3 regions of the Streptomyces sp. MB09-02B genome follow, and region 3 is predicted to be linked to each of the others. Evidence: riboswitches for the same ligand, from Rfam matches in the RefSeq annotation. Region 3 holds a riboswitch; each other region holds the start of a gene.
What was found. Region 3 has a riboswitch for thiamine pyrophosphate ahead of thiC (phosphomethylpyrimidine synthase ThiC). Riboswitches for the same ligand answer to the same signal wherever they lie in the genome.
Positions count from the first base shown of each region.

Region 1 (10,093 bases), on a different contig from region 3:
GCACCGGCTCCAGGATGTCCAGCGCGGCGCGGGGCTGCAGTGCCCCGCGCTCCCGCAGCACGTCACGCAGGGTGCAGCCGGCGACGTACTCCATCGCGAGGTAGACGTACGAGCCGTCGGTGCCCTGGTCGTAGACCCCCACCACGTTCGGGTGGGAGAGCCGGGCCACCGACTTCGCCTCCCGGATGAACCGCTCGACGAACGTCCGGTCCGCGGCCAGCGTCGGATGCATCACCTTGAGCGCGAGCACGCGGTCGAGGCGGGTGTCCACGGTCCGGTAGACCGTGGCCATCCCGCCGACCGCGATCCGCGCCTCGACTCGATACCGGCCGTCGAGCACCTGGCCGACCAGCGGGTCCTGAAGGGTCGTGTCCACGCAGGTGAGTGTACGAGCCGACGCCGACAAGCCCATCGGCCCCGTGGCCCGCGAGACGTACTGCAGCAGACCTGTGACCGAGTCCGGAGGGCTGTGACGAGCGGGTCTCCGGCCGAACTCGTTCGGCTGTTCTAGTGACGGGCGGGGAGGCGTGAGCTCCGCCTCAGAACGCCGGGCGCTCCGGATCCAGCCGCGCCAGCCCCTCGCCGGGCGAGGACGCCTCGGCGAAGTGACGGCGGGGGATGCGGCCCGCCCGGTACGCCAGCCGTCCGGCCTCCACCGCGTGCCGCATGCCCTCGGCCATCAGGACCGGCTCCTGCGCCCGGGTCACGGCGGAGGCGAGCATGACACCGGCGCACCCCAACTCCATCGCGAGCGCGACGTCCGACGCCGTCCCGGCACCCGCGTCCAGGATCACGGGCACGCGCGCGTGCTCGACGATCAGCTGGAAGTTGTGCGGGTTGCGGATGCCGAGCCCGGAGCCGATGGGGGAGCCGAGCGGCATGATCGCGGCACAGCCCACGTCCTGGAGCTTGCGCGCCAGCACGGGGTCGTCGTTCGTGTACGGCAGCACCGTGAAACCGTCGTCGACGAGCGTCTCGGCGGCGTCGAGCAGTTCGATCGGGTCGGGCAGCAGGGTGCGCTCGTCGGCGATGACCTCCAGCTTGACCAGGGACGTACCGAGCGCCTCGCGCGCGAGGCGGGCCGTCAGCACGGCCTCGCCCGCCGTGAAGCAACCGGCAGTGTTGGGCAGCACGCGGATGCCGAGCCGTTCGAGCACGGACAGGACCGAGCCGTGCGTGCCGGCGTCGACCCGGCGCATCGCGACCGTGGTCAGCTCCGTGCCGGAGGCCACCAGCGCGCGCTCCAGGACGTCCAGGCCGCTCGCGCCGCCGGTGCCCATGATCAGGCGGGACGCGTAGGTCGTGCCGCCGAGGACGAAGGGGTCGTCTGCCATGGGATCAGCCTCCTTGGACGGCGGTGAGGACCTCGACACGGTCCCCCTCGGCGAGGGCGGTGGTCGTCCACCGCGCGCGCGGGACGACGGTTTCGTTGAGGGCGGCGGCGACACCGGAGACGGACGGCGTGAGCGTCCGCACGATCGCGTCGAGGGCCGTGCCGGGGGCGACCTGCCGCGGCTCCCCGTTGACGGACACGGTCAGGGTCCCGGTGGTGCTCATACGGCTGGTGCTCATACGGGCTGCTCCAGGAGTTCGCGGGCCGCGCCGGCGCGGAACCGCAGGGGGGTGAAGTCGCGTGCCTCCGCCGGCAGTTCACCAGTGGTCAGCACCTCGGCCATGACGTCGCCGGTGACCGGCGTGAGAAGCACCCCGTTGCGGTAGTGGCCGGTCGCCAGGAGCAGGCCGTCCAGTCCGCTCGGGCCGAGGAGCGGGGCGTTGTCGGGGGAGGCGGGGCGCAGTCCCGCACGGGTCTCGGTGAGCGGCAGTTCGGTGATCCCTGGGACGAGTTCGTGGGCGTCCCGCAGCAGTTCGTACACCCCGCCCGCGGTGACCGTCGTGTCCCAGCCCTGTTCCTCGCTGGTCGCGCCGACGACGAGTTCGCCGTTCTCGCGCGGCACCAGATAGACCTGGCTGCCGCGCACCACGGCCCGCACGGTACGGGTCAGGAAGGGCGCGTACGGCTTCGGCACGGTCAGCCGCAGCACCTGCCCCTTCACCGGCCGCACCGGCGGCCGCACGTCGACCGGCACCCCCGCGAGCCGCCCGCTGAGGCTGCCCGCGGCGAGGACGGTGTGTCCGGCACTCAGCCGGTCGCCGTCGCCGGTCCGGATCCCGGTGGCCCGGTCCCGGGCCACCGACAGCTCCTCGGCCCAGGCCCGGTGGAACACCACCCCGGCGCGTTCGCAGGCCGCGACCAGGGCCGCCGAGAGCCGCCTCGGGTCGACCTGGTGGTCCCCGTCGACCCGCAGTCCGCCGCGCACGCCCGGCGCGAGCATGGGTTCCAGGCGACGGCACTCCCGCCCGCTCAGCCACTCCGAGTCGAGGCCCGACCGGCGTTGCAGGGCGTGCAGTTCGCGCAGATGGGCGCGGTCGTCGGCGTCGAGCGCGACGGCGAGGGTGCCGGAGCGGCGGTAGCCGAGGTCGAGGCCGGTGGCCTCCGTCAACTCGGCCGCGAAGTCCGGGTAGCGGCGCGCGGACTCCAGGTTGAGCCCGAGCAGCGTCTCCTCGCCGTAGTGCAGTTCGGTCACGGCGGCGAGCATCCCGGCCGCCACCCGCGCGGCCCCGCCGCCCGGCTCGGGATCGACCACGGCCGTGGCGAACCCGCGCTGCGCGGACCGCCACGCCGTGACGAGGCCGATGATCCCGCCCCCCACGACGAGGACGTCTGACGTGTGCGTACGCGACATGGGCGTCCAGCCCCTCCCTTCGCCGGCATGACCCGGATCAGGTTCGTACGGTCGGAGGCCGCCAGCCTCCCTCTCAGCCCGGTGCGTCCGGGCTCCCGCGAGTGCTCTACGGTGGCCCACCCTAGCCCCCGCCGATCGCCTCAGTAAGGGAGCCCGTGCCCATGGCCCGCTCGCTCGAAGGTCTCGTCCTCGCCCCCGTCGCCGACCAGGCCCCAGGTCAGGTGGGCACCCGCACCCGGTTCACGTACCACGAGGAGGACGGCGAGATCTGGGCGGACTACGCGGGCGGCGACGTCGTGCGCGGCCGGCTCGTGGGCACGCGCGCGGGGGACCGCCTGGACTTCCGCTACGTGCAGTTGAAGACCGACGGCACCACCGCCTCCGGGCACTGTGTGTCCCTCGTCGTCGAACTGCCCGACGGGCGGGTCCGGCTGGAGGAGACCTGGGAGTGGGAGTCGCGGCCCGGCAGCGGTACGAGCGTGGTGGAGCAGGTCGACGAGCCCGCGGACCGCGCCCGCTGAGCGCCACCGCCCGCCCCCTTCCGGACGACCTGATCGCCCACCCCCTGACTGACCGAATATCAGTTGTCTATGGTGATCGGGTGAGCGAGCAGACGCAGCTGAGGGGCGGATCACCGGCGCGGCGCGTGGTCGTCGTGGGCGCGGGCATGGCGGGCGTGCAGACGGCGGTCGCCCTGCGGGAACAGGGCTTCACCGGCGACGTGATCCTGCTCGGCGCCGAGCCGCACCAGCCCTACGACCGCCCTCCCCTCTCCAAGGCCGTCCTGCTCGGCAACGCCGAGGGCTCCGCCTTCGACGTCGACTTCGAGGCGCTCGGCATCGACCTCCGGCTGGGCCGCGAGGTCACCGGCCTGCGCCCCGCCGACCACGAACTGGACACGCCCGTCGGCCCCGTCCCGTACGACGTCCTCGTCGTCGCGACCGGCGCGGAACCGATCCGGCTGCCGGGCGCCGAAGGGGTGCCCGGGGTGCATCTGCTGCGGACCCTGGACGACGCCGAGCGGCTGCGGCCCGTGCTGGCACGGCAGCACGACATCGTGGTCGTGGGCGCGGGCTGGATCGGCGCCGAGTTCGCCACGGCCGCCCGTGAGGCGGGCTGCGCGGTGACGGTCGTCGAGGCGGCCGACCGCCCACTCGCGGGCGCGCTCCCGGCGGAGGTGGCCGCCCCGATGACCGCCTGGTACGCCGACAGCGGCACCACGCTGCGCACCCACGCGCGCGTGGAGCGCGTCGAGCCCGGGACGGTGGTCCTGGACGACGGCACCCGGATCCCGGCCGGCGCGGTCGTCGTCGGCATCGGCGCGCGCCCCGCCACGGCCTGGCTGACGGACTCCGGCATCGAGCTCGGCGCCCAGGGGGAGGTGGTGGCCGACGACCATCTGCGCACGTCCGCACCGGACGTCTACGCCGTCGGTGACTGCGCCTCCTTCCCCTCGGGCAGGTACGGTCGGCGCCTCCTCGTGCACCACTGGGACAACGCCCTCCAGGGCCCCCGCACGGTCGCCGCGAACATCGTCGGTGAGACCCCAGAGCCCTACGACCCCGTGCCCTACTTCTGGTCCGAGCAGTTCGGCCGGTTCGTCCAGTACGCCGGGGACCACGCCTCGGCCGACACCATGGTCCGGCGCGGCGACCCGACCGGCGCCGCCTGGTCGGTGTGCTGGCTGCGCGAGACCCGGCTGGTCGCCCTGCTGGCGGTGGGCCGCCCCCGGGACCTGGCCCAGGGCCGCCGCCTGATCGAGGCGGGCACACCGATGGACCCGCTGCTGCTGGAGGATGCGGCGAGGCCGCTGAAGGCGGCGAAGGCGTAGGCCGGAGCGTGTTCTCCCGCCGTCCGGCGCGCCACGCACCTTTCGTCGCCCCGCCGGAGGCGGCTCGGCTACCCACTGTCAGTCCCAGATGGCAGTCTTGGAGACGTGACCGAGATTGACGCAAAGATCGATGCTCTCGTCCCCGCGTGGCTGACCCTCCCCGACATCGCAGAGATGCTGGACGTCGAGGTGACCCGCGTGCGGCAGCTGGTGAAGGAAGGCCAGCTCATCGCCGTACGCCGTGGTGAGAACCGCGCGCTGCACGTCCCCGCCGCCTTCATCGACGGAGACAAGGTGGTCAAGGGCCTGACCGGCACCCTGACCCTGCTGAGGGACGACGGCTTCACCGACGAAGAGATGCTGGAGTGGCTCTTCACTCCGGACCCCAGCCTGCCCGGGACACCGGCCCAGGCCCTGAGCGAGAATCGCGGCACGGAGGTGAAGCGCCGCGCCCAGGCGCTCGCCGTCTGACCGGAACCACCCGCTCGTACGGCGTACGGGGGCCGGGGCCCGCGAGGGCCGCGTCCCCGTACGCCGCACCGATCACTCACGCCAACGGGGGACGCACCCATGCCCGACGCCGCCGCACAGCTCGCCGACGCCCGGCTCTACCTCTGCACGGACGCCCGCAGGCGCCAGGGCGACCTCCCGCGGTTCCTGGACGCGGTCCTCGGCGGCGGCGTGGACATCGTGCAGCTCCGCGACAAGGGCATGGAGGCCGCCGAGGAGCTGGAGCACCTCCAGGTCTTCGCGGACGCCTGCCGCCGGCACGGCAAGCTGCTCGCCGTCAACGACCGCGCGGACGTCGCCCACGCCATCGGCGCGGACGTGCTGCACCTCGGCCAGGGCGACCTCCCGGTCCCCGCCGCCCGCGCCCTCCTCGGCCCGGACGTGCTCATCGGCCGTTCCACCCACGCCGAGGAGGAGGCCGCCGCGGCGGCCGTCCAGGAGGGCGTGGACTACTTCTGCACGGGCCCCTGCTGGCCCACCCCCACCAAGCCCGGCCGGCACGCCCCCGGCCTGGACCTCGTCCGGTACACCGCCGCCCTCGCCACCGACCGCCCCTGGTTCGCCATCGGCGGCATCGACCTCGGCAACCTCGACGAGGTCGTCGACGCCGGAGCCCGGCGGGTGGTGGTCGTCCGGGCGATCACGGAGGCCGACGACCCGGGAGCCGCCGCGGCGGAGTTCACCAAGCGGCTGCACGCCCTCTAGCCGGTCGCGCCCGCGACAGCCCGCGTTCTGCGGCGGGCCTGGGCTGTCCAAGTCGGTCCACGGCTGTCCAAAGCGTGGACAGCAGCTCGACAAAGGGGACAAAAGCACCTGGTTTGGTTGGGGGGCGGCCCTGACCTGACTAACCTGCCCGTATGGCCCTAGGAACCGCTTCGACCAGGACGGACCGCGCACGGACCGTGCGTGACATGCTCGCCACGGGCAAAACCACCTACTCCTTCGAGTTCTGGGCGCCCAAGACGGCGAAGGGCGAGCGGAACCTGTGGAACGCCCTCCGCAGGATCGAGGCGGTCGCGCCCAGCTTCGTCTCCGTGACGTACGGCGCGGGCGGCTCCACCCGGGCCGGCACCGTGAAGGCGACCGAGCAGATCGCCGCCGACACCACGCTCACGCCGGTCGCGCACCTCACCGCGGTCAGCCACTCCATCGCCGAGCTGCGCAACATCATCGGCCAGTACGCGGACGCCGGGATCCGCAACATCCTCGCCGTCCGCGGCGACCCGCCCGGCGACCCCATGGCCGAGTGGGTCGCGCACCCGCAGGGCCTGACCTACGCCGCCGAACTCGTCCACCTCATCAAGGAGTCGGGCGACTTCTGCGTGGGCGTCGCGGCCTTCCCGGAGATGCACCCGCGCTCCCCCGACTGGGACAGCGACGTGGCGCGCTTCGTCGACAAGTGCCGGGCCGGCGCCGACTACGCGATCACGCAGATGTTCTTCCACCCCGACTCGTACCTGCGTCTGAGGGACGCGGTCGCGAGCGCCGGCTGCGAGACTCCCGTGATTCCCGAGGTCATGCCCGTCACCAGCGTGAAGATGCTGGAACGGTTGCCGCAACTCAGCAACGCCGCCATCCCGAACGCCCTGAAAGAGCGGATCGTCACAGCCAAAGACGATCCGGCCGCTGTACGCTCCATTGGCATCGAGTTCGCCACGGAGTTCTGCGCGAGGCTGCTGGACGAGGGAGTCCCCGGACTTCACTTCATCACCCTGAACAACTCCACTGCGACTCTGGAAATCTACGAGAACCTGGGCCTGCACCATCCACCACGGGCCTAGACCGGTCGCACTCGCGTACGACACACTGCGTAGCGGCTACAGGGAGAGGGGCGTACATGGGCTGGGCGGTCCTCTACATCGCGTTCGGCGTCGTCGCGTTGTGGCTGCTGGGCGAGGTGCTGCTGCAGTACAAGGCACGCCTGCGCTGGCGTCTGCTCGCCTTCGCCGGTTTCCTCGGTGTCGTCCTCGGTGTCCTGATCCCCAACGTGATCGTCATCGCGCTGGGCGCGATCGGATTCGCGATCGGGCAGACCTATGTGACGCTGTCGTTCCGTCGCGGCTTCGAGGCCGGCTGGGCCGTCCGCCCGCGCTCCGGTGAGGGCGAGGACGGCGACCGGTTGCCCAAGGCGGTCAAGAAGCGGCGGCGCGGCGAACCGGACCGCCAGGACCCGAGCCTGGAGGTCACGGACCTTGAGTCCACCGCCGGCGGACGGTACCCCCAGGGCGACGACCTGCTCGACGACCGCGACGACGACGTGTTCGTCCGCCCGCAGTCCACGCCCTCCGCGGCCGGGTCGGCCCCCGTCTACTCCCCGGAGCCCATGCCGGACGACACCAGCACCTACGGCGTCTACGGCGGCGACGACAACGCCTACGCGGGCGCCGCGGGCCAGCAGCACGCGACCGCCGACCAGGCCGCGCAGGACGAGGCCTTCGCCTACTACGGCTACGACCAGCAGCAGTACGGTTACGACCCGTCGCAGCAGCAGCAGTACGCCGCCTACTCCGACCCGTACATCGGCACCCAGACGTACGACGCCACGGCCTCGTACGACCAGTCCTACGGGCAGCAGGGATACGGGCAACAGGGCTACGGCCAGGACCAGTACGGCAACGGCGGCTACGGCGGCGAGACCCCGCCCGGCGGCGTCTGGGTCCCGCAGCAGCGCAACACCGACGACCCTTTCGGCTCGGACCTCCCGTCGGACCAGCAGTACCCGTACCAGGGCAACGGGAACGGGAACGGGAACGGTAACGGCCAGAACGGCAACGGCCAGAACGGCTACGACGAGCAGCAGTACCGTTTCTGAAGCACCTGCCCGGCCCCCGCTCCGGCTCCGGCTCCGGTGAGCGTCACTGGGAGCCGCGGAAGTCCGGTCCCTCCACGATCAGTCCCGCCACCAGGGCGCCCGACATCCCGGCGTGCGGAAGACCGCCGCCCGGGTGCGACCAGCCGCCGACGGTGAACAGGCCCGGCAGAGCGGTGGTGTTGGAGGGGTGCAGCCAGCGCCCGTCCGCCGCGGCGAGTGCGGGGGCCGGGACCGCGCCGCCCTCCGCGCCGGTCGCCCGCGCGATGTCGGCCGGGGTGCGCACCTCGCTCCACAGCAGACGCTCCCGCAGGTCGGGTACGGCACGCTCGGCGGCGTCGATGAGCCGTTCGGCCTGCTGCTCGTAGACCTCCGACTCCGCCCGGCTCCAGTCGGGTTCGGCGGGGACCGCGCAGGTGACCGTGACCGCCTCGTGGTCGGCGTCCGGCACCAGTCCCGGATCGTCCGGCCGCAGCACCGTCGCCGTGGGTCGCGCGACCATCCCGTGCGACGGACCGAAGAGCAGGTCCAGCTCCGCGTCACGATCCTCCGCGTGCACCACCGTCCGGTGCGCCGCGCCCTGCGGACGGCCCCCGCGCAGCGCCAGCAACACGGTCAGCCGGCTCGTCGCCCCGCGCTGGGCCGGTACCTCGCCGGCACCGCGTACGACCGACCGGCGCGCCAGGCGGGCCAGCACCTCGGGCGCGACCCCCGCGACCACATGGTCGGCCCCGGTCACCGTGCCGTCGGCCAGCTCCACCCCGGCCGCCCGGCCGTCCTTCTCGACGATCCCGGTGACCTCGGCGCCGAAGACGAACTCGACCCTGCGGGCCAGACACCGCTCGTACAGCGCTCGCGCCAACTCCCGTACGCCGCCCCGGACGTACCACGTCCCGAAGGCATGGTCCAGGTAGGGCAGGACCGCCGCGCTCGCCGGGACGCTCCTCGGATCCAGGCCGTACGCGAGGGCGTGGCTCTCCAGCAGTGCCGTCAGCCGGGGGTCACGCAGCTCCCACGCGCCGACCTCGGCGAGGGTGGCGGCGCGGCGGGTGCGCAGCAGCCGCCTGTGGGGGACCGACGGGTACGGCTCGCGCTCGGCGAGGACCTTCCAGTCGGACCACAACGGCTCCTCCAGCAGGGGCCGCCGGGTGCGGTCCCAGGCCTCGCGGGCCCGCACCAGGAAGTCGCCCCAGCGGTCGCCGGCGCCCGGGCCGAGCGCCGAGTTCAGGGCGGCCACCACACCCGCGCGGGAGGCGTCGGGCAGCAGGAGGTCGGTGCCGTCCGCGAAGACGTGCCGGGCCGCCGGGTCCACCTGGACCAGGTCGACGCACTTCTCCAGCGGCTCCTTGCCGGTCTTGAGGAACAGATCGCGGTGGACGGCGGGGAGCGGCAGCAGCCCCGGTCCAGTGTCGAACGCGAAGCCGTCGCGCTCGAAGCGGCCCACGGCTCCGCCGTAGGTCGTCGTGCTCTCGTGCACCACCACGCGGTGGCCCGCGACGGCCAGCCGGGCGGCGGCTGCCAGGGCGCCCATTCCGGCGCCGATCACCGCGATTCTTGCCATGTCGGTGACCTTATCGGGCGCCGTGTGCCCGGTGGTTCGCGGGAGAGCTCGGGGGTGCGGCTGTTCGGCGGGTGCGGGTTCGTCGTGGCTTGTCGCGTAATCCCCCGCGACCCCTGACGGGGCCGGCCTGGGGGGAAGTACACAAGGCTGAGTACCCGTACTCAGCCGGTGAGATGAGTAGGTGCGCGGATGGGCTCCCACCTGCGGGAACGGGAGAGTGGAGGCACGGGAAGGGGCGCGGCTCCGGTACCGCCGACACGGGGCGGCGGAACGGCTCTCGCGCTCTTACCGCTCCTTCCGTCGACGCGAGTCGGCGGGAGCGAGGCACGGGGGAGTACGGGGGAGTACGGGGGAACGGGGAAGCGCCGGTTCGAGGTGGCCCGCGGGGGACGCGGCCAGTTCGGACCGGCGCTCTCGTTCGTGGCCGCGCCCGGTCAGCCGTTCCCGCCCTGTCCGCCGTTTCCGCTCACGCGGCCCTGCAACAGCCGGGACAGCGCCGCGTGGACGTCGTCCAGGGAGCGCTCCGGCTGGAAGGCCTTCCAGTCCAGCGCGGCCACCAGGACCATGCCGACCAGGGCCGCCGCCGTCAGGCCGACATCGATCTCGTCGCTCAGCTCGCCGCCCTCGACGCCCTCGCG
Region 1 covers NZ_JARGEE010000088.1:13,769-23,861, reverse strand. Annotated here, with positions in the region: gene pknB (Stk1 family PASTA domain-containing Ser/Thr kinase) at 1-376, opposite strand, end outside; gene P1P70_RS15275 (thiazole synthase) at 540-1,334, opposite strand; gene thiS (sulfur carrier protein ThiS) at 1,339-1,539, opposite strand; gene thiO (glycine oxidase ThiO) at 1,569-2,744, opposite strand; TPP riboswitch at 2,742-2,853, opposite strand; gene P1P70_RS15260 (hypothetical protein) at 2,906-3,265, shown strand; gene P1P70_RS15255 (FAD-dependent oxidoreductase) at 3,346-4,575, shown strand; gene P1P70_RS15250 (Rv2175c family DNA-binding protein) at 4,681-5,046, shown strand; gene thiE (thiamine phosphate synthase) at 5,146-5,790, shown strand; gene metF (methylenetetrahydrofolate reductase [NAD(P)H]) at 5,943-6,866, shown strand; gene P1P70_RS15235 (hypothetical protein) at 6,923-7,897, shown strand; gene P1P70_RS15230 (NAD(P)/FAD-dependent oxidoreductase) at 7,941-9,455, opposite strand; gene P1P70_RS15225 (TetR/AcrR family transcriptional regulator) at 9,890-10,093, opposite strand, start outside.
Region 1: another riboswitch for thiamine pyrophosphate. It lies ahead of thiO (glycine oxidase ThiO); the one in region 3 lies ahead of thiC (phosphomethylpyrimidine synthase ThiC).

Region 2 (10,093 bases), on a different contig from region 3:
GAGTGGGAGCCGAACGCCGAGTACCGCATCCACGTCGAGGCGGAGGACTACGTCGACGAGGACCTGCCGATCCTGGTCGCCCCCGCGGACGCCTGCACGGTCGAGGCCATCACCCCGCCGGCCGCCGCGAAGGCCCCGAACGACGAGAAGACGGACAAGGGCAAGGACACGGACAAGGGCACGGGCAAGGAGGCGGGCGAGGACGAGGGCGAGCCGTCCCGGACCAAGACGTCCCCCACTCCGTCCGCGTCCGAGGGCACCGTGCCCGCGGGTTCGAACGGCGACAACGCCCCCTCCCCCGAAGGCGACTCCAACCTCGCCGAGACCGGTGGGGACTCCAACACCGGCACGATCGCCGGTGCCGCGGCCGCCCTGGTCGCCCTCGGCGCCGGTGCCGTGTACTACAGCATGCGGCGGCGTGGGGCCTCCACACGCTGATCCCTGTGCGTCAGGGTCGTGGCCCGTACCGCTTCACCACGAGGTACGGGCCACCCGCCGAGTTCGCCACGGGGTACAGGCCACCCGCGCCGAGGCGGGCCCGCTCACCCGAACGTGGCCCGCTCCAGCCAGAAGTCCAGCAGCTCCCTCTCCCCCAGCACCTGCAACTCCCCACCGTCCGGCGGCAGTCGACGGTAGAAGGCGAGCAGCACCTCGGTGAGCGGGCCGCGCAGCGCGACCGTCGCCTTCTCATGGCCGCGCCGCCAGCGCACCACGTCCTCGGTCAGCTCGACCACCCACTCGGCGTCCACCTCGGGGGACGTGTCGGTGGCATGAAGATGGATGCTGCGCCCCGGACCGCGCAGTTCGGCCGCCTCGTCGTGCGGCATGGTCCGCTGCACGAACTCGACGATCTCCAGCCACTCGTCGATCGCGTCGGCGGCGATCTCCGGCGCCACCTCGACCGCCCGTCCGACGGTGAGCGCGGCGTCGGCACCGTGCACGACCTGCTCGTGGGCCATCCGGCGGGCCCAGAACCCCGCGCTGTGCTCCCACCCCCAGGACCACACGGGCGCCTCGGGACCCGCCTCACGCAACGTGGCCACGGCCATCTCGCCGCACTCCGCGAGCCAGGCGTCCAGCGCGACCGGGTTCCCCTGCTCCTCCGGTCCCTCATGGAGCGGGACGTCCGCCTCGGGGACCTCCTCCTTCGCCCGGGTCCGTACGTTCAGTTCGACCCAGCGCATAGCGCCGCCGGTATGCCGCAGCAGTTGTTCCAGCGACCAGTCGGGGCAGGTCGGCACGGTCGCCGACAGATCGGCGCCGGAGGTCACCAGGTCCCGCAACTTCCTTACCTGGAGCTCGATCTCGGCACAGTAGCGCTCATGCCGCGCCCGGGGTTCTTGCGTTCGCATCGCCATGATGCCGCACCTTATGCGGCCGGACCGGCTCCCAGCACGACGATTTCGGCGGCGTCGAAGCTCACGCCGACCTCGTCCCCGGGCTCCGGCGCGTCCCGCAGCGCGCACGCCGCCTCCAGTCGCGGCGCACCCTCGGGCTGGAGATGCAGGGCGACATGCGTGCCCCGGAACGTGCGTGCGGCCACCGTGCAGCGCAGTCCGTCGGCCGGGTCCACCAGCCGTACGCCGGCGGGCCGCACGAGCAGCGCGCACGCCCCCTGCGGCGAACCCTCCGGGACCGGCACCCTGCCCCACACCGTGTCCGCCGCCTGCCCCGTCACCGTAGCGTCGACCACGTTGTCGAAGCCGAGGAACCGGGCCACGAACTCGTCCACCGGCCGCCGCCACACCTCAAGGGGCGTCCCGGACTGGGCGATCCGCCCGTCCCGCATCACCACGACCCGGTCGGCCAGCGCGAACGCCTCCCCCTGGTCGTGCGTGACCGCCAGAACGGTCGTCCCCAACTCCCCGAACAGCTCCCGGAGTTCGACGACCAGACGCTCCCGCAGCGACCGGTCCAGCTGGCCGAGGGGCTCATCGAGCATCAGCAGCCGGGGGCGCGGGGCGAGGGCCCGGGCCAGGGCCACCCGCTGCTGCTCACCGCCGGACAACTCCCCGACGTGCCGGCGTGCGGCCCCCGGCAGTCCGACCAGCTCCAGCAACTCCCTCACCCGTACGGCGCGTTCGTCCTTCGACGCGCCGTGCATACGGGGCCCGAAGGCGACGTTGCCGGCCACGTCCCGCTGGGGGAAGAGCTGGTGGTCCTGGAACATCAGCCCGACACCGCGCTTGTGGGCGGGCACGCCTCGCTGGTCCCGCCCGTCGAGCGACACCCGTCCGTCGTCGAGGGGTTGGAGCCCGGCGACCACCCGCAGCAAGGTCGATTTGCCGCTGCCGCTGGGCCCCAGCACGCACACGATCTCGTGCTCGGCGACCATCAGATCGACCCCGTCGAGCACAGGCCGACCGTCGAAACGCACGGTCGCGGCCTCAAGCCTGAGCAACATCAGAACTCCCCCGTGCGATCGGTACGGAGGCGTTCCAGCACCAGCAGGGCCACCGCGCACACCACCATCAGAATGGTCGAAAGGGCCATCGCCTGGCCGTAGTTGAGCTCGCCGGGCCGCCCGAGCAGCCGGGCCACGGCGACCGGCAGCGTCGGATTGTCGGCGCGCGCGATGAACACGGTCGCCCCGAACTCGCCGAGCGACACGGCGAAGGCGAACCCGGCCGCGACCAGCAGCGCCCGTCGCACCATGGGCAGATCGACCTCGCGCCACACCCGCCACGGCGACGCCCCGAGCACGGCCGCCGCCTCCCGCAGCCGTTCGTCCACCGCGCGGAGCACGGGCAGCATGGTGCGTACGACGAAGGGGACGCCGACCAGTGCCTGGGCGAGCGGTACCAGGATCCAGGACGACCGCAGGTCCAGCGGCGGCTCGTCCAGCGCGATCAGGAACCCGAAGCCGACGGTCACCGCGGACACCCCGAGCGGCAGCATCAGCAGCGCGTCGAAGCCCCGGACGAGCCGGCCCGCCCGCCGGGTGAGCGCGGCGGCGGCGAGTCCGCCGACGAGCAGGGCGATGACGGTCGCGGCGGCCGCGTAGCGGAGCGAGTTCCCGACCGCCTCGATCGGAGGGACCAGGAAGATCCCGCTCTCGTCACTGGTCAGCGCCTTGTAGTAGCCGAAGCCAGCCGCGTCGAGCGACCGCTCCACCAGCACGCCCAACGGCAGCAGGATCAGCACGACGACGGTCACGAGGACGGTGCCCAACAGTGCCCACTGCCCGGCCCCGCGCGGTCGTCGGGCCGTGAGCGAGGCGTCCACCAGGCGCAGCGCGGTCTCCCGCCGCCGTACGGTCCACGCGTGCACGGCGAGGATCAGCCCGACCGCGACGAACTGCACCAGCGTCAGTACGGCGGCGGTGGACAGGTCGAAGATCTCCGAGGTCTGCCGGTAGATCTCCACTTCGAGCGTGGAGAAGGTCGGCCCGCCGAGGATCTGCACCACCCCGAACGAGGTGAAGGTGAAGAGGAAGACCATCAGCGCGGCGGCGGCCACGGCGGGCGCGAGTGCCGGGAGGGTCACCTTGCGCCAGGCCGCGAGCGGGGACGCGCCGAGCATCCGCGCGGCCTCCTCCTGCCGGGGATCGAGCTGTGCCCAGAGACCGCCGACGGTCCGTACGACGACCGCGTAGTTGAAGAACACATGGGCGAGGAGAATCGCCCAGACCGTCGTGTCCAGCCGTACGCCCCACAGTTCGTCGAAGAGCCCACCGCGTCCGACCAGTGCCAGGAACGCCGTTCCGACGACCACGGTCGGCAGGACGAACGGCACGGTCACGACCGCCCGCAGAATCTCCTTGCCCCTGAAATCGAAGCGCGCGAACACGTATGCGCCGGGGAGCGCGATCACCAGCGTGAGCGCGGTCGAGACGAGCGCCTGCCAGGTGGTGAACCACAGCACGTGCCGGATCCCGGCGTCCCCCAGCACCTCCCCGATCCGCCCGAGGTGCCAGGTGCCGTCCGCCTTCAGCCCTCGGACGACGATCGCGGCGACCGGGTAGGCGAAGAAGACCCCGAAGAACGCGACGGGCAGCGCCATGAGGCCGAGCCGGGCCGCGCCCCCCGACCGACCGGAACCCGGTCGGCGAGTCCGACGAGGCGCGGCCGCCCCGAACTCGGCCGAGTCGGCCGGCTCGGCGCCCTCGCCCGGCTCGACCTCGTCGGCCGCCTCGGTCACTTCAGTACGAGCGAGGTCCACGACTTGACCCACTGGTCACGGTTCTCGGCGATCTTCTCCGGTGCCATGGTCTCGGGGTCCTTCGCCGCAGGCCCGTACTCGGTGAACTCGGCGGGCACGGACGCCCCCTCGACCACCGGGTACACGAACATGTTGAGCGGCATGTCCTCCTGGAACCGCTTCGAGATCAGGAAGTCGATCAGCGCCTTGCCGCCCTCGGCGTTCTTCGCGTTGCTCAACAGCCCCGCGAACTCGATCTGCCGGAAGCAGGTGCCCTCCGCGACCCCGGTCGGCGCGGTCTTCGGGCGCGGGTCCGCGTAGACGACCTCGGCGGGCGGCGAGGAGGCGTACGACACGACGAGCGGCCGGTCGCCCCCGGCCTTCTTGCCGTCCGTCGACCCGGAGAACTCCTGGTAGTACGCCTGCTCCCAGCCGTCGACGACCTTCACACCGTTGGCCTTGAGCTTCTCCCAGTAGCCCTCCCATCCACCGTCGCCGTACTTCGCGGCCGTACCGAGGACGAAGCCGAGCCCCGGCGAGGAGGTGGAGGCGTTCTCGGTGACGAGGAGGTCCTTGTACTCGCGCTTGATCAGATCGTCGAAGGTCTTCGGCGGCTCGATCTTGTTCTTCTCGAAGTACGCCTTGTCGTAGTTGACGCAGATGTCACCGGAGTCGATGGGCGTGACCCGGTGCTCGTCCTTGTCCAACTGGTACTCGGCGCCGACCTTGTCGAGCCCCTTCGCCGCGTACGGCTGGAAGAGGCCGTTGTCGAGCGCGCGCGAGAGCAGCGTGTTGTCGACGCCGAAGAAGACGTCGCCCTGCGGGTTGTCCTTGGTCAGGATCGCCTGGTTGACGGCCTGGCCCGCGTCGCCGCTCTTCAGCACCTTGACCTTGTACCCGGACTCCTTCTCGAACGTCTTCAGCACGTCCTTGGAGTAGGCGAAGGAGCCGTGGCTGACGAGGGTGACGGTCCTGGAGCCACCGGACCCGCCGGAGCCGGCGTCGTCCGCCGACGAACCGCACGCGGACAGGGTGACGAGCCCGAGGCCGACGGCGAGAACCGTCGCTCTCCTGGTGATGGTGATGCCCACTGGATTCATTCCTCCTGGAAGTGACCAGGAAGAGACGCGGCCCCGCCCGGGACCCTCGTCGCTTCGAGGGCTCCCGGGCAGGGCGCAACAGCTTGAGTGATGACCGAACTTCCTACCCAGAATGACCTGGGCGAGGTTCAGAGGGTCTGCGGCCCGGATGCCGCACTCTCAGCGCTGTGGCGCTCCCCTGTCGGAATATGGATATGTACGTACGGGTCTCAGACTACCTCTCGGTCGCCGCGAGCTGACCGCACGCCCCGTCGATCTCCTGCCCCCGGGTGTCCCGGACGGTCACCGGCACACCATGGGCGGCGATGGCCTCGACGAACGCCTTCTCGTCCTCGGGCCGGGAGGCGGTCCACTTGGAGCCCGGGGTCGGGTTCAGCGGAATCAGGTTCACGTGCACCGGCTTGCCCCGGAGCAGCCGGCCCAGCCGGTCACCGCGCCAGGCCTGGTCGTTGATGTCCCGGATCAGCGCGTACTCGATGGACAGCCGACGCCCCGACTTGGCCGCGTACTCCCACCCGGCGTCCAGCACCTCGCGCACCTTCCACCGCGTGTTCACCGGCACGAGCGTGTCACGCAGCTCGTCGTCCGGGGCATGCAGGGAGATGGCTAGGCGGCACTTGAAGCCCTCGTCGGAGAACCGGTGGATGGCGGGCACCAGCCCGACCGTCGACACGGTGATCCCGCGCTGCGACAGCCCCAGCCCGTCCGGCTCCGGATCGGTGAGCCGGCGGATGGCCCCGACGACCCGGTTGTAGTTGGCGAGCGGCTCGCCCATCCCCATGAAGACGATGTTGGACAGCCGCGCGGGCCCCCCGGGGATCTCACCGTCCCTGAGCGCCCGCATCCCGTCGACGATCTGATGGACGATCTCGGCGGTGGACAGATTACGGTCCAGCCCGGCCTGCCCGGTCGCACAGAACGGACAGTTCATCCCGCACCCGGCCTGCGAGCTGATGCACATGGTGACCCGGTCCGGGTACCGCATCAGCACGGACTCGACGAGCGTCCCGTCGAACAACCGCCACAGCGTCTTCCGCGTGGTCTCCTGGTCGGTCGACAGATGCCGTACGACGGTCATCAGCTCCGGAAGCAGCGCTTCCCGCAGCTTCGTCCGCGCACCCGCGGGGATGTCGGTCCACTGCTCCGGGTCGTGCGCGTACCGCGCGAAGTAGTGCTGGGACAGCTGCTTGGCACGAAACGGCTTCTCCCCGATCGCGGCAACAGCCTCCTTCCGCTCGGCAGGCGAAAGATCAGCAAGATGCCGCGGCGGCTTCTTGGCTCCGCGGGGGGCGACGAATGTGAGTTCTCCGGGCTTCGGCATAACCCTCCCAGTGTCGCAGATCAATTCGTATGACCCGGGCCGGTCACCGTTCAGAAGATCCCGCCGACCACACCCACGACCCACGCGCCGTAGTTCTTCCAGCGATGGGACATACGGCAGTACAGCCGCGGCTTGCGCCGTCCCGCCTGGTCGATGAGCGTCTCGCACCATCGGCACGGTAGATCGCCGTGGTATCTGCCGTCGTCCCCTATCCGCGCTCTCCCCATGAACGCGAATTCTAACGACCTCCTCGTTCCCGAGAGGGCATGACAATGGGCCCCCGGCCCTGAAGAACAGGATGGGGGCCCACTCGTCTCAGCAGGCGCGACCGACCGGTCAGCCCGAGCCCACGAACAGCACCAGCAGGAGCCAGACCACCGGGGCCGTCGGGAGGAGGGAGTCCAGGCGGTCCATGATGCCGCCGTGGCCCGGCAGGAGCGTGCCCATGTCCTTGATGCCTAGGTCCCGCTTGATCATGGACTCGCCGAGGTCGCCGAGCGTGGCGCTGGCCGCGACGGCGAGGCCGAGGAGCAGGCCCTGCCACCAGGCGCCGTCGTCGATGACGAACTGCATGAGCAGCGCACCCGCGACCATGGCGAAGGCGATGGCGCCGAGCAGCCCCTCACGGGTCTTGCCGGGGCTGATGCGCGGCGCGAGCTTGTGCGTGCCGAACCGCCAGCCGACGGCGTACGCGCCCGTGTCGCTGACGACGGTCAGCAGCAGGAACACCAGGACCCGCTGCGGCCCGTCGTCGGCGGCGAGCATGAGCGCGACGAACGTGGCCAGGAACGGCACGTAGAAGGCCGCGAAGACCCCCGCCGTGACGTCCTTGAGGTAGTTCTCCGGCGGTTCGGTCATCCGCCAGACGAGGACGGCGAGCGCGGTGAGCGCCATGGCCACCCACGCACCCTCGGGCCCGCGGACGTACCCGGCGACGACCATGGCCGCCCCGCCGACGGCGAGCGGCACGAGGGGCGCCTTGATGCCCTTGCGTTCCGTCAGGCGCGAGGTGAGCTCCCACAGCCCCACCACCACGGCGACCGCTATCACGCCGACGAAGGCCGCCTTGACGATGAACAGCGAGGCGACGATGACCACACCGAGCCCGACACCGACACCTATGGCCGCGCCCAGGTCGCGGCCCGCACTCTTCTTCTGCGGGGCGGGCTCTGGGGCGTCGGGCATGGGCTCCGGCTTCTGCGGCGCCGCCCCGTGGGGCTGCGCCGACGGCGTCTCGTCACGGAACGGGGGACCGGCCTGCCGAGCGGCCCCCCGGTCGTCGTCCTGGTTCCCGCCATGCGCGGGTACATCGGGCACGATGGGCATGGGGCGAGTCTGCTGGGCCTCAGGCGCATCGTACGTGGGACCCGCCGGGGCATGCCCCTGGACAGGTCCCCGGTCGGTCGGCGCCCAGTACCCGGCTTGTGGCGGCGCCCCCCAGGAAGAGTCGTTCATCAGACCTCGAGGAGCTCCGCTTCCTTGTGCTTGAGCAGCTCGTCCACCTGGGCGACGTACTTCGCGGTGGTGTCGTCGAGCTCCTTCTCCGCACGGCGGCCCTCGTCCTCGCCGACCTCGCCGTCCTTGACGAGCTTGTCGATCGCGTCCTTGGCCTTGCGGCGGACCGAGCGGATGGACACCTTGGAGTCCTCCGCCTTGCTCTTGGCGACCTTGATGTAGTCGCGGCGGCGCTCCTCGGTCAGCTCGGGGAACACCACCCGGATGATGTTGCCGTCGTTGCTCGGGTTGACGCCGAGGTCGGAGTCGCGGATCGCCTGCTCGATGTTGCGCAGGGCGGTCTTGTCGAACGGGGTCACCACGGCCATGCGCGGCTCCGGCACCGAGAACGAGGCGAGCTGGTTGATCGGCGTCAGCGCGCCGTAGTAGTCAGCCACGATCTTGTTGAACATCGCCGGGTGCGCACGACCGGTGCGAATCGCGGCGAAGTCGTCCTTGGCGACCACGACGGCCTTCTCCATCTTCTCCTCGGCCTCGAGGAGGGTCTCTTCGATCACCACTTGCTCCTGCGTGTCTTGAGTAGGCCCGGCAGCTGTACTTGGTCTGGTCGGCGGCCGGCTGCGTCGCGTCTTGTTCCTGCACGGTTCCCGACCGGCAGGACATTGTCCATCCCCCGGTCAGGCTCCGTCCCCCGGGCAGGGGAAGGACCCGGTCAGGCCCGGCTTCCCTGATCACCCACGAGAGTGCCGATCTTCTCACCCTTGACGGCCCGCGCGATATTGCCCTCCTTGAGAAGCTCGAACACGAGGATCGGGAGCTTGTTGTCACGGCAGAGCGTGATCGCGGTGGCGTCGGCGACCTTCAACTCGCGGGTGATGACCTCGCCGTAGCCGAGGGAGTCGAACTTGACCGCGTCCGGGTTGGTCTTGGGGTCGGAGTCGTAGACCCCGTCCACGCCGTTCTTGCCCATCAGCAGGGCCTCGGCGTCGATCTCCAGGGCGCGCTGCGCGGCGGTGGTGTCGGTGGAGAAGTAGGGCATGCCCATACCGGCGCCGAAGATGACCACACGGCCCTTCTCCAGGTGGCGCACGGCGCGCAGCGGGATGTACGGCTCGGCGACCTGGCCCATCGTGATGGCGGTCTGGACGCGGCTGTCGATGCCCTCCTTCTCCAGGAAGTCCTGGAGGGCGAGGCAGTTCATGACCGTGCCGAGCATGCCCATGTAGTCGGAGCGGGCCCGGTCCATGCCGCGCTGCTGGAGTTCGGCGCCGCGGAAGAAGTTGCCGCCGCCGATGACGACGGCGATCTCCGCGCCGTCGCGTACGACGGCCGCGATCTCCCGGGCGATCGCGTGCACCACGTCGGGGTCGACGCCGAGGCCACCGCCCCCGGAGAACGCCTCTCCGGACAGCTTCAGCAGGAACCGGCCGCTCAGTTTGCCGTCGTCGCTCTTCTGGGGCTTGGTGGTCATGGGATCTCGCCTCTTCACGTGTCGCACATACGAAGAAGGCCATTGCCGGTGGGGTGGTGTTCGCATCCCATGCGCGGCAATGGCCTCCTCGTCAGATCTGCTGTCGTCCGTATCGCGTCACGCGCGCACGGGGCGGCGTACGCGAACGACTGCACTCGACCCTATCGGGGCCGGGGGCTGGTCGCGTAACGGACTCAGATGCCGACCTTGATGCGCGTGAAGCGCTTCAGGGTGACACCGGCCTCGTCCAGGACCTTCTGGACGGACTTCTTGTTGTCCAGCGCGTAGGGCTGGCCGAGCAGCGTGGCGTCCTTGAAGAAGCCGTTGAGGCGACCCTCGACGATCTTCGGCAGGGCGGCCTCGGGCTTGCCCTCGGCGCGGGTGGTCTCCTCGGCGACGCGGCGCTCGGACTCGACGACCTCGGCCGGCACGTCCTCCTTGGCCAGGTACTTCGGCGCGAAGGCGGCGATGTGCTGGGCGATGCCCTTGGCCACGTCGGCGTCGGCCTTGTCCAGCTCGACCAGGACACCGATCTGCGGGGGCAGGTCGGGCATGGTGCGGTGCATGTAGGAGAAGACGAAACCGTCGGCGTACTGCGCGAAGCGG
Region 2 covers NZ_JARGEE010000195.1:1,736-11,828, forward strand. Annotated here, with positions in the region: gene P1P70_RS25155 (LAETG motif-containing sortase-dependent surface protein) at 1-438, shown strand, start outside; gene P1P70_RS25160 (maleylpyruvate isomerase family mycothiol-dependent enzyme) at 543-1,358, opposite strand; gene P1P70_RS25165 (ABC transporter ATP-binding protein) at 1,370-2,404, opposite strand; gene P1P70_RS25170 (iron ABC transporter permease) at 2,404-4,002, opposite strand; gene P1P70_RS25175 (thiamine ABC transporter substrate-binding protein) at 4,137-5,240, opposite strand; TPP riboswitch at 5,323-5,430, opposite strand; gene rlmN (23S rRNA (adenine(2503)-C(2))-methyltransferase RlmN) at 5,455-6,561, opposite strand; gene P1P70_RS25185 (hypothetical protein) at 6,612-6,788, opposite strand; gene P1P70_RS25190 (phosphatidate cytidylyltransferase) at 6,898-8,016, opposite strand; gene frr (ribosome recycling factor) at 8,016-8,573, opposite strand; gene pyrH (UMP kinase) at 8,729-9,487, opposite strand; gene tsf (translation elongation factor Ts) at 9,682-10,093, opposite strand, start outside.
Region 2: another riboswitch for thiamine pyrophosphate. It lies ahead of P1P70_RS25175 (thiamine ABC transporter substrate-binding protein); the one in region 3 lies ahead of thiC (phosphomethylpyrimidine synthase ThiC).

Region 3 (10,093 bases):
CGCCGGGCAGCGGCGGATACGGGTTCTCGTTGGAGGACAGCTTGTACGCCACCGGGCCGCCCGCGGCGGCCGGCTTGCCGGGCTTGTAGGTGGGGATACCCGCCAGCTCGGCTCGCAGCTTGGGGCTCGTCTCACTCACCGCAGTCCTCCTCGTCGACGTAATGCTTCTCACCTTATGAGGATTCGGCGCCCCTGCGAATGGCCTGTGGACAACCACGTCCGTACCGGCGTCCGTACCGTGTGCACACCTCCGCCGTACCTCCGCCGCCACACCCGCCCCAGGAGCATCAGCGCACGAAGGTGTACGAATCAGGGGGCGCGTCACGCATGGACGCACGCGCCGGTGGCTCACGCCGTAGCGCGCATCACCCGTCCAGGTGAGTTGAGACCTCTTCGAAACATCAGCTACTTGGCAGGCCCATGCGCGTCGACAAGTCACGTCCTGACATGGGATCGCTCAACTCCCTTGCATTGCAAGGAAATTGCCCCCACCTGACCTTGCAGAAACGTGCCTGTCAACGGGTGCATATGCGTCCGCACTACCCCACCGCATGAGCCCTACTATCGGCTCGCCATGACAGCAGCAGGGAAGCACCAGGTGAGCCGCGCGGAAACTCCCCGCCGAGGCAGCCGGTCAGGCCGGGCGGGCATCCGGGACGTGGCCGCCGCCGCCGGAGTCTCCATCACGACCGTTTCCGACGCCCTCAACGGCAAGGGCCGGCTCCCGGACGCCACCCGACGCCATGTACGCGAGGTCGCCGACCGACTTGGCTACCGCCCCTCGGCGGCCGCCCGAACTCTCAGAACCGGCAAATCGGGCCTCATCGGCCTGACCGTGACCACTTACGGGGATGAACCTTTCACCTTCACCGAGTTCGCGTACTTCGCGGAAATGGCGCGGGCCGCCACCTCGGCCGCGCTGGCCCGGGGCTACGCCCTGGTCATCCTCCCCGCGACCTCGCGGCACGACGTGTGGTCGAACGTCGCCCTGGACGGCACCGTGGTCATCGACCCCTCCGACCACGACCCGGTCGTCAGCGAACTGGTCCGCCAGGGATTACCGGTGGTCTCCGACGGCCGACCGGCGGGCTCGCTGCCGGTCACCGCATGGGTCGACAACGACCACGAGGCCGCCGTCCTCGGCATCCTCGACCACCTGGCCGACGCGGGCGCCCGCCGGATCGGCCTCCTGACCGGTACGTCGACGGACACGTACACCCACCTCTCCACCACCGCATACCTGCGCTGGTGCGAGCGCGTGGGCCAGGATCCTGTCTACGAGTCCTATCCTGCGCACGATCCGTGCGCCGGGGCCGTCGCCGCGGACCGACTGCTGGCCCGGCCGGACCGCCCGGACGCGGTCTACGGCCTCTTCGACCCGAACGGCACCGATCTGCTCGCCGCGGCCCGGCGTTACGGTCTGCGCGTCCCCGACGACCTGCTGCTCGTCTGCTGCAGCGAGTCGGCGGTGTACGCAACCACCGAGCCGCCGATCACCACGCTCTCGCTGAAGCCGCGTCGGATCGGCACGGCTGTGGTCCAGCTCCTCATCGACGCGATCGAAGGGGTCGAATCGGACCGACCGGTCGAGCAGGTGATACCGACGGAGTTGATCGTGCGGACCTCGTCCGAGCGGCGTCCACCGCGCAGGACGGTCAGCCCGCCACGATCACCTGAAGCGGGTTGACGCCCCACTTGAGGATCCGAACGGGAATCGGGCGGGGAGAGCCCCGCCCAATTCGGGAGAAAACCGCGGTGAACTGGGGCCCTGCGCCATTTCACCACCCCTGGGTCATCACACGGCGCGATCCGCATTCCTATGATGGGCGCACACACCGCGCGGGCCGCTGCGACCAGGCAGTCCGATGCGGTGCAGATGCGGGCGATGGTGGTGGAGGGGTCGATGACTCAGGGGGCCGGTCAGGGACCCGAGGTGCGGACGCCGACGGTGCGCGATTTCCGCGTGCCCGCGTACGTCCACGAGGCCGGTCCGTACGGACACTCCGCGGACCCCGGCGAAGCCACCGGGCCCGCCGAGGATCCTGAGGGCTACCCCGAGGGCTACACCCCGACCCAGCGAGACCTTCCGGTGATCAACCGGGGAGACACCCTCCAGGTCGTGATCGACCCGGAGGCCACGGCGGCCGAGTCGTCCTCCGCCCGGCCGAGCCCTCTCTTCGTCGTCGGGGACGTCCACGGCTACCTGGACGAGCTCCTCGCCGCACTCCGCGAGAAGGGCCTCGTCGACGCCGCGGGCAACTGGTCGGCGGGCACCGCCCGGCTCTGGTTCCTCGGCGACTTCACCGACAGGGGCCCGGACGGCATCGGCGTCATCGACCTCGTGATGCGCCTGTCCGCCGAGGCCGCCGCGGCCGGCGGCTACTGCAAGGCCCTCATGGGCAACCACGAGCTGCTGCTGCTGGGCGCCAAGCGGTTCGGCGACACCCCCGTCAACTCCGGCGCGGGCACGGCCACCTTCCAGGCCGCCTGGCTCCTCAACGGCGGCCAGAAGACCGACATGGACCGCCTCCAGGACCACCACCTCCAGTGGATGGCCCGTCTGGACGCCATGGAGGAGGTCGACGGCCACCTCCTGGTGCACTCCGACACCACCGCCTACCGCGACTACGGCGACTCCATCGAAGCGGTCAACGACACCGTCCGCGAGACGATCACGCGCAACGACCCGGACGAGGTCTGGGACCTCTTCCGCAAGTTCACCCGTCGCTTCTCCTTCCGCGACGAGGGCGGGGCCGACGCCGTGCGCTCGCTGCTCGAAACGTATGGCGGCAGCCGCATCGTCCATGGTCACAGCCCGATTCCCTACCTCCTGGGAGAGGTCGGCTCGGAGGAGGGCGAGGACGGCACGGGCCCCTCGGTCGACGGACCGTACACCTATGCGGACGGTCTGGCCGTCGCCATGGACGGCGGCGTGACCATGGCCGGAAAGCTGCTGGTCCAGGAACTTCCACTGCCTACCTGAGCCGTCAACGGGCAGGCGTCCACCGTCGGAAGACTTCGCTGGCCAGGGGCCAATTTCTTCAAACCCCCTGTCACCGCCTGCCGTCACCGCTCTACCATCGGCTTATCCGTAGCAGGCTCCCCTCCGTTTCTGCCCGACGGCTCGTCAGCATGCCGAGCCACAAGCCCTACGGAGCATCGGGGGATGCAGATGAACAGCGTTCCGCAGCACCTGCTCAGTGAGGACCGCCAGGAATACGAGCGGATCCTCGGCGAGGCGCTGCGCTCCGCACCACACCGCCCGGAATTCGCCGCCGGTCTCCAGCGGCTCAACACCGAACAGCTGCGCACGATGGCCCTCAACGCCTCGGCGATCATCACAGCCGCCGCGGCCACCGAATACCAGTACTACGTCAAGGTCCGCGACGAATTCCGCAGCCCGTCGTCGGCCACGCCCGCCGCAGAGGGGACGACGTCCGGCTCCAGCGAGCCGGACGGCTCCACGGTGGGGCTCGCTGCCACCATGGGCGAGGTCACGGAGGCTGCGGGTGCGGGCGCCGGTGCCGTCGCCGCGGTGCTCGCTCCGGTCCTCGCCGGAACCGCGGCGGTGCTCTTCCTGCTCGTGGGATACGTCATGAAAGCGCTCGATCCCGAGCGGGCGATCGCCGAGACCCTCCTCACCACGGGGTGGGTCTTCGGCGCGGTCACGGCGGCGGCGATCCTGGTGGCCGCGGTCGGCCTCCTGCTCACCGCCCTGCGCAACAACGCCACCGCGCTCCTCGACGACGAAGCGCGCAGCGAGCTGAACGAGGAGTTGACCCGGGCCAGGGAAGCCTGGCGCGAGGCCCTCCTGGAACGCGGCATCCTGCCGTTCCTCCGCGACGCCCTCGCGAACCCGGGTCCGGCGCTGCTGCTGGAGCCGGACCGCCCGACCCCACCCAGCCGTATGCCGCATCTCGGCTACGACCGTCCGAGCTTCAGCAGCAGCCCGGACAGTGGCGGCGCCCGCTCCCGGCCCAGCTACAGCAGCCCGGACTTCTCCAGCCCGGACTTCGGCGGCCCGGAGCACCAGCCGGACTGACAACGACCGCGATCAGGCAGCGGGAGCCGCACCCGAGCCCACTTCCCGGCCGTACGTGACGCTCCCGCCTCCGCGAACTCCTTGGACGTCTCCCGATGCCCAGGGCCCACTGCCTGCGCCACCGAGCACCAGAACTAGCCTCTGCTCACACAGTTCTGGGGGGACGTGCAGATCGAGAGCCCACCGGACGTCTGCGACCAAGCCGCGAACAGGTTGAGCGTCTGACGACGGCGCAGCGCGCCTGACGGAGCGGCGGTGCTCCCCTGAGCCCCGTGCCTCAGGGGAGCAGGCGACTGACGTCAGTCCGCCATCGGCAGATACACCCGGTTCCCCGCCTCCGCGAACTCCTTGGACTTCTGGGCCATGCCCGCCTCGATCTCGGTCCGGGAACCACCGTGCTCACGACGGATGTCCTGGGAGATCTTCATCGAGCAGAACTTCGGTCCGCACATGGAGCAGAAGTGAGCCGTCTTGGCCGGCTCGGCCGGGAGCGTCTCGTCGTGGAACTCGCGGGCCGTGTCGGGGTCGAGGGCCAGGTTGAACTGATCCTCCCAGCGGAACTCGAAGCGGGCGTCCGACAACGCGTCGTCCCACTCCTGTGCACCCGGGTGTCCCTTGGCGATGTCCGCCGCATGGGCCGCGATCTTATAGGTGATGACGCCGGTCTTCACGTCGTCACGATTGGGCAGTCCCAAGTGCTCCTTGGGCGTGACGTAGCAGAGCATCGCCGTGCCCCACCAGGCGATCATCGCGGCACCTATGCCGGAGGTGATGTGGTCGTACGCCGGTGCGACGTCCGTCGTCAGCGGGCCAAGCGTATAGAACGGAGCCTCATCGCAGATCTCCTGCTGCAGATCGATGTTCTCCTTGATCTTGTGCATCGGGACATGTCCCGGGCCCTCGATCATGGTCTGTACGTGGAAACGCTTCGCGATCCGGTTCAGTTCCCCGAGCGTGCGCAACTCCGCGAACTGCGCCTCGTCGTTGGCGTCCGCGATGGAGCCGGGCCGAAGGCCGTCGCCGAGGGAGTAGGTGACGTCGTAGGCGGCGAGGATCTCGCACAGTTCCTCGAAGTTCTCGTAGAGGAACGACTCCTTGTGGTGGGCGAGGCACCAGGCCGCCATGATCGAGCCACCGCGCGAGACGATGCCGGTCTTGCGGTTCGCGGTGAGCGGCACATACGCGAGGCGCACGCCCGCGTGGACCGTCATGTAGTCGACGCCTTGTTCGGCCTGCTCGATGACGGTGTCCTTGTAGATCTCCCAGGTGAGTTCCTCGGCCTTGCCGTCTACCTTCTCGAGCGCCTGGTACAGCGGCACCGTGCCGATGGGGACAGGGGAGTTGCGCAGCACCCATTCGCGGGTGGTGTGGATGTTCCGGCCGGTGGACAGGTCCATGACCGTGTCGGCGCCCCAGCGGGTCGCCCACGTCATCTTCTCGACCTCCTCCTCGATGGAGGAAGTGACCGCGGAGTTTCCGATGTTGGCGTTGACCTTCACCAGGAACCGCTTCCCGATGATCATCGGCTCGATCTCGGGGTGATTGACGTTCGCGGGCAGTACGGCCCGGCCTGCGGCGATCTCCTCGCGGACGACCTCGGGCGAGACGTTCTCCCGGACGGCCACGTACTCCATCTCGGGTGTGATCTCCCCGCGTCGTGCGTACGCGAGTTGGGTCACGGCCTGACCGTCACGGCTCCGGCGCGGCTGGCGCGGCCGCCCAGGGAACACCGCGTCGAGATTGCGCAGTCCGCCTCGGGGCGAGGTGTGCTTGATCCCGTCGTCCTCGGGGCGGACGGGACGGCCCGCGTACTCCTCGGTGTCTCCCCTGGCGATGATCCAGTTCTCGCGCAGGGGGAGCAGCCCCCGCCTGACGTCGGTCTCCGCGGTCGGATCGGTGTACGGCCCAGAAGTGTCGTACAGGGTGACGGACTGTCCGTTGGTGAGGTGCACCTGGCGGACCGGCACGCGCAGATCGGGGCGTGAGCCCTCGATGTACGCCTTGTGCCAGCCGATGGACTTCCCGGCCTCCAGGGACTGTTCACCCTGGCTGTTCTCGCCCTGGGACGCGGCGGGTGCCCCGTCCCCCTGGCTGGAGGCAGGCGTGCGTGTGTCCTCGATGGTCATGAGACCTACTCCCTACGCCGGCATTACCCGGTAACAGGTTCAGCGGTCGACGCAGCAATTTCCGCCCGCCGATGTTCCACGTGAAACATCGCGTCTGCGGAGGTCAACGCCCTCTCAGCCCGGTGCTCCGAGCTCCCGCGTGTGCAAAGGTGCCTCCACGCTAGCGGCAGATGTGGCGCGGTGAACAGTGGGCATCGCTCGTTCTTGCGATGATCGGTCGGTGACCACGACGCAGCAGCCCCCGCCTCCGCCCCCCGAGCCGCCCCACGGCCATGGCCCTGGAAACGGCCATGGGCATGGCTCCGACGGTGGCCATGGATACGGCTCCGGAGGCGGCCACGGCTCCGGAGGCGGCCACGGCTCCGGAGGCGGCCACGACCAAGGCCCGTCCTCCGGCGGCGGCCACGGCCATTCCCACAGCCACAGCCACGGCCCCGCCGCGCCCGTTTCGCAGCACCTGCGCAAGGTCATCGCGGCGGTGCTGATCCCCTTCGCGACCGCGGTCGTCGTGGGTCTCGTCGTGCTCTGGCCCGGCGGCGCCCCGGCGCACGAACGCACAGGGGTGGGCTTCGACCGACAGACACAGCAGGCCACCGTCACCAAGGTCGAAGAGGTCAGCTGCTCATCGGTGAACGCCTCGGGCGAGACCCCGACCGGCGACACGTCCACCGCCGAGGGCTCGTCCGCCCAACAGCAGGCGAACGGCACGTGCAAGAAGGCCACAGTCCGGGTCGACACCGGCGACGACAAGGGCCGTACCTTCACGGAGATCGTCCAGCCGGACCAGTCACGGCAGTTGGAAGAGGGCCAGGAGGTCGTGGTCGCCTACGAACCCGCCGCGCCCAAGGACCTGCAGTACTCGGTCACCGATGTGAACCGGAAGTTCCCGATGGTGCTGCTCGCCGGGATCTTCGCGCTCTCCGTCGTGGTCGTGGGCCGGATGCGCGGCCTCATGGCGCTGGTGGCGCTGGCGATCAGCTTCCTGGTGCTGACCCTCTTCATCCTGCCGGCCATCCTTCAGGGCTCGAACCCGCTGGTGGTGGCAGTGGTCGGGGCGAGCGCCATCATGCTCATCGCCCTCTACATGTGTCATGGGCTCTCGGCCCGGACCTCCGTGGCGGTGATCGGCACCCTGATCTCGCTCCTGCTGATCGGCCTGCTGGGCTCGGGGTTCATCGGCTCGGCCTATCTGACCGGCAACACGGACGACAACACCGGTCTGATCCATGGGCTGTACCCGACGATCGACATGAGCGGTCTGCTGCTCGCGGGCGTCATCATCGGCTCGCTCGGCGTGCTCGACGACGTGACGGTCACCCAGACGTCGGCGGTCTGGGAACTGCACGAGGCCAACCCGACGATGGGCTGGCGGAACCTGTACCGCGCGGGGATCCGGATCGGCCGGGACCACATCGCGTCGGTGGTCAACACCCTCGTTCTCGCCTATGCCGGTGCCGCGCTGCCGCTGCTGCTGCTCTTCTCGATCGCGCAGAGCAGTGTCGGCACGGTCGCCAACAGCGAGCTCGTCGCGGAGGAGATCGTGCGCACGCTCGTCGGCTCGATCGGTCTGGTGGCGTCGGTGCCGGTGACCACCGCGCTGGCCGCCCTGGTCGTCTCTGCCGACCGTCCGAGCAGCGCCGAAGCGGCGTCCGCGCCCGCTCCGGCGCGCGGCGGAAGAGGGCGCCGCCGCAAGCGCTGAAGCGTTACGGCACCCCGGCGCCGTAACGTTCAGCCCGCGCTCTGCTCCTCCGCCAGGATGCGGTCCAGCGCCTCGTCGAGCAGTGCGTCGAAGTCGGCGAGGGAACGCTCCTGCCCCAGCGGCACGAGCTTGTCGGTGCGGTCCAGGAAGGCCACCAGTGGTGCTGTGCCGACCCGGAACATCGCCTGGTCGCTCCCCACTTGCAGCCGGATCAGGACCTCGCCGAACGTCTCCGGATCGGCGGGCGCGATGTGGACGTCCCCGTCCCCGCACGGCCGCCCCACCCCGTCGATGAGCAGCTCCCGCCCGAAGGCCCAGGTCACCGGGGCATCTCCGGGCAGGTGGAAGGTCAGCCGCACAGCGTAGGGATCACAGGTCTCGTAACGCAGCTCCACCGGAATGCGGAAGGAGAGCTCTTCCGAGACGAGGAAGCTCATCATGACCTCTGCCTGTACCGACTCGCGCATCGCCTACCCCGCCGTGTTCGTCGACTGGCCAGGAATCATCCGCCTGACACCCCTGGAAGTTTGCTGAAAGTACACGAGAGATCACAAGGAGTGATTTTTCAGATGCTGATAGAGATCGCGAGTGTCCCTAGTAGCTTTCCGATCTCGGTCTGCAACTGATGGGCCACCGGCAACAGACGGGCCGCCTGGTGCGATGGCAGCGAGATGGCGAGGGTCCCGGCAGTCGTCCCCACGGTGAGGGGAATCGCGGCACAGACCGTCCCCAGGGCGTACTCCTGCTGCTCTACCACCGGTTCCATACGCCCGAGGCGTCCGAGGCGCCGTAGCAGCGTCTCCTCGTCACGAACGGTGTACGGGGTGAGCGACTGCACCGGATAGCGGTCCAGGTGGTCGCGGCGGGCCTCCTCGCTCAACTGGGACAACAGGCACTGTCCGATGGCGTGGGCGTGCCCCGTCTCGCGGAAGTCGGCCCATTCCTCGACGGCCGGGGTCGTCGGGCTGTCGGCGACGCACATGACCTCGATCTCGCCGTCCCGGTAGATGGCGAAGTAGACGGGCACACCCAGGGCGTCCCGCCAGTGCGCCAGTGCCTCACCCACTGTGCTGCGACGTTTCTGCTGCGCTCCGCTGCTGCTCAGCCGCTCAGCCGCCTCGCCGAGGAAGAACAGCCCCTTCTCCCGGCGCAGATAGCCCTCGTGGACCAGGGTGCGCAGCAGGTGGTACGCCGTGGGCAGCGCGAGACCGGCGTCCCGTGCCAACTGTTTGGCGGGCGCTCCGTGTTCCCGCTCGGCGACGGCTTCCAGCAGCCGCATCGCCCGCTGCACGGAGCCGATGAGGGTGCCGGCAGTCGGCTCCGACACGGTCGCCGGGGCGGGAGAGGGGATGCGGGCCCCCCTCCCCGGCCCGGGCCCGTGCGAAGGCACCGAGCGGATGAGTCCTGTCGTCTGCGCCTGTTTCGGGAGCGGTGGTGCCGGCGGCTGGGCCTCGGTACAGGTCGACGAGGGCGGGCCCTGCACCGGCGACAGAGCCGATCCTGCGGCCGCCGGACGCTGCCCAGTCTGCCGGGCGGCAGGAGGCTCCGACCGCCGCACGTTCTCCTCGCCCGGCGAGGTACGCGGCTGCAGAGGGGGAGCCAGGGCCGTCGAGGGCGTCGTACGCGGAGGTGGCGTTGGGCCATGCGTCTCCGGGGCACGGACACGTGACGGCTCGGCAGTCGTCACAGGCGTCGCCCGCGGGCCCGGCTGCGTGGGAGGAACCGCGCTCTGAGGCGACCGGGAGCGCGGCCGGGCGGACGGGGAGAGCGGTTCTGCTGGTGCGGTGTCAGCCGTGGCCAAGGGTCACTCCCGGAGCGCGAGGAGGGCCGCCCGTGCGGGGGACACGGGAGGAGATGCGCCGCCCGCGGGGATCGAGCCCGCGACGAGTTTCCGGACTCTAGCCGTCCGTCACCACCCGTAGACCGCCCCGCCGGGAAACTTCCCCCTGGCGAGGGAACCTCACGTTCCTGTTACCGGCGCGCCCTGACCGGGCCTAACCCACTCACGCCACAGCCGTTGCACCGTACTGACGCCTCACCAGTCGCCACGCGACGAGGATCCCGCCGTGAACTTCCTGACGACGTAGATCAGTCCGCCGACCAGGGCCACGAAGACCAGCACCTTGAAGAGCAGGGTCACCACGACCTGGACGACGCTGACTATCAGCCCTCCGAACACCAGCAGGGCGATGACCGGCACCGCGATCCACTTCACCCACCACGGCA
Region 3 covers NZ_JARGEE010000002.1:29,519-39,611, forward strand. Annotated here, with positions in the region: gene hisC (histidinol-phosphate transaminase) at 1-139, opposite strand, end outside; gene P1P70_RS00635 (LacI family DNA-binding transcriptional regulator) at 575-1,687, shown strand; gene P1P70_RS00640 (metallophosphoesterase) at 1,904-2,983, shown strand; gene P1P70_RS00645 (hypothetical protein) at 3,167-4,042, shown strand; gene thiC (phosphomethylpyrimidine synthase ThiC) at 4,342-6,168, opposite strand; TPP riboswitch at 6,161-6,317, opposite strand; gene P1P70_RS00655 (YibE/F family protein) at 6,389-7,867, shown strand; gene P1P70_RS00660 (SsgA family sporulation/cell division regulator) at 7,897-8,334, opposite strand; gene P1P70_RS00665 (IclR family transcriptional regulator) at 8,433-9,158, opposite strand; gene P1P70_RS00670 (DUF5326 family protein) at 9,903-10,093, opposite strand, start outside.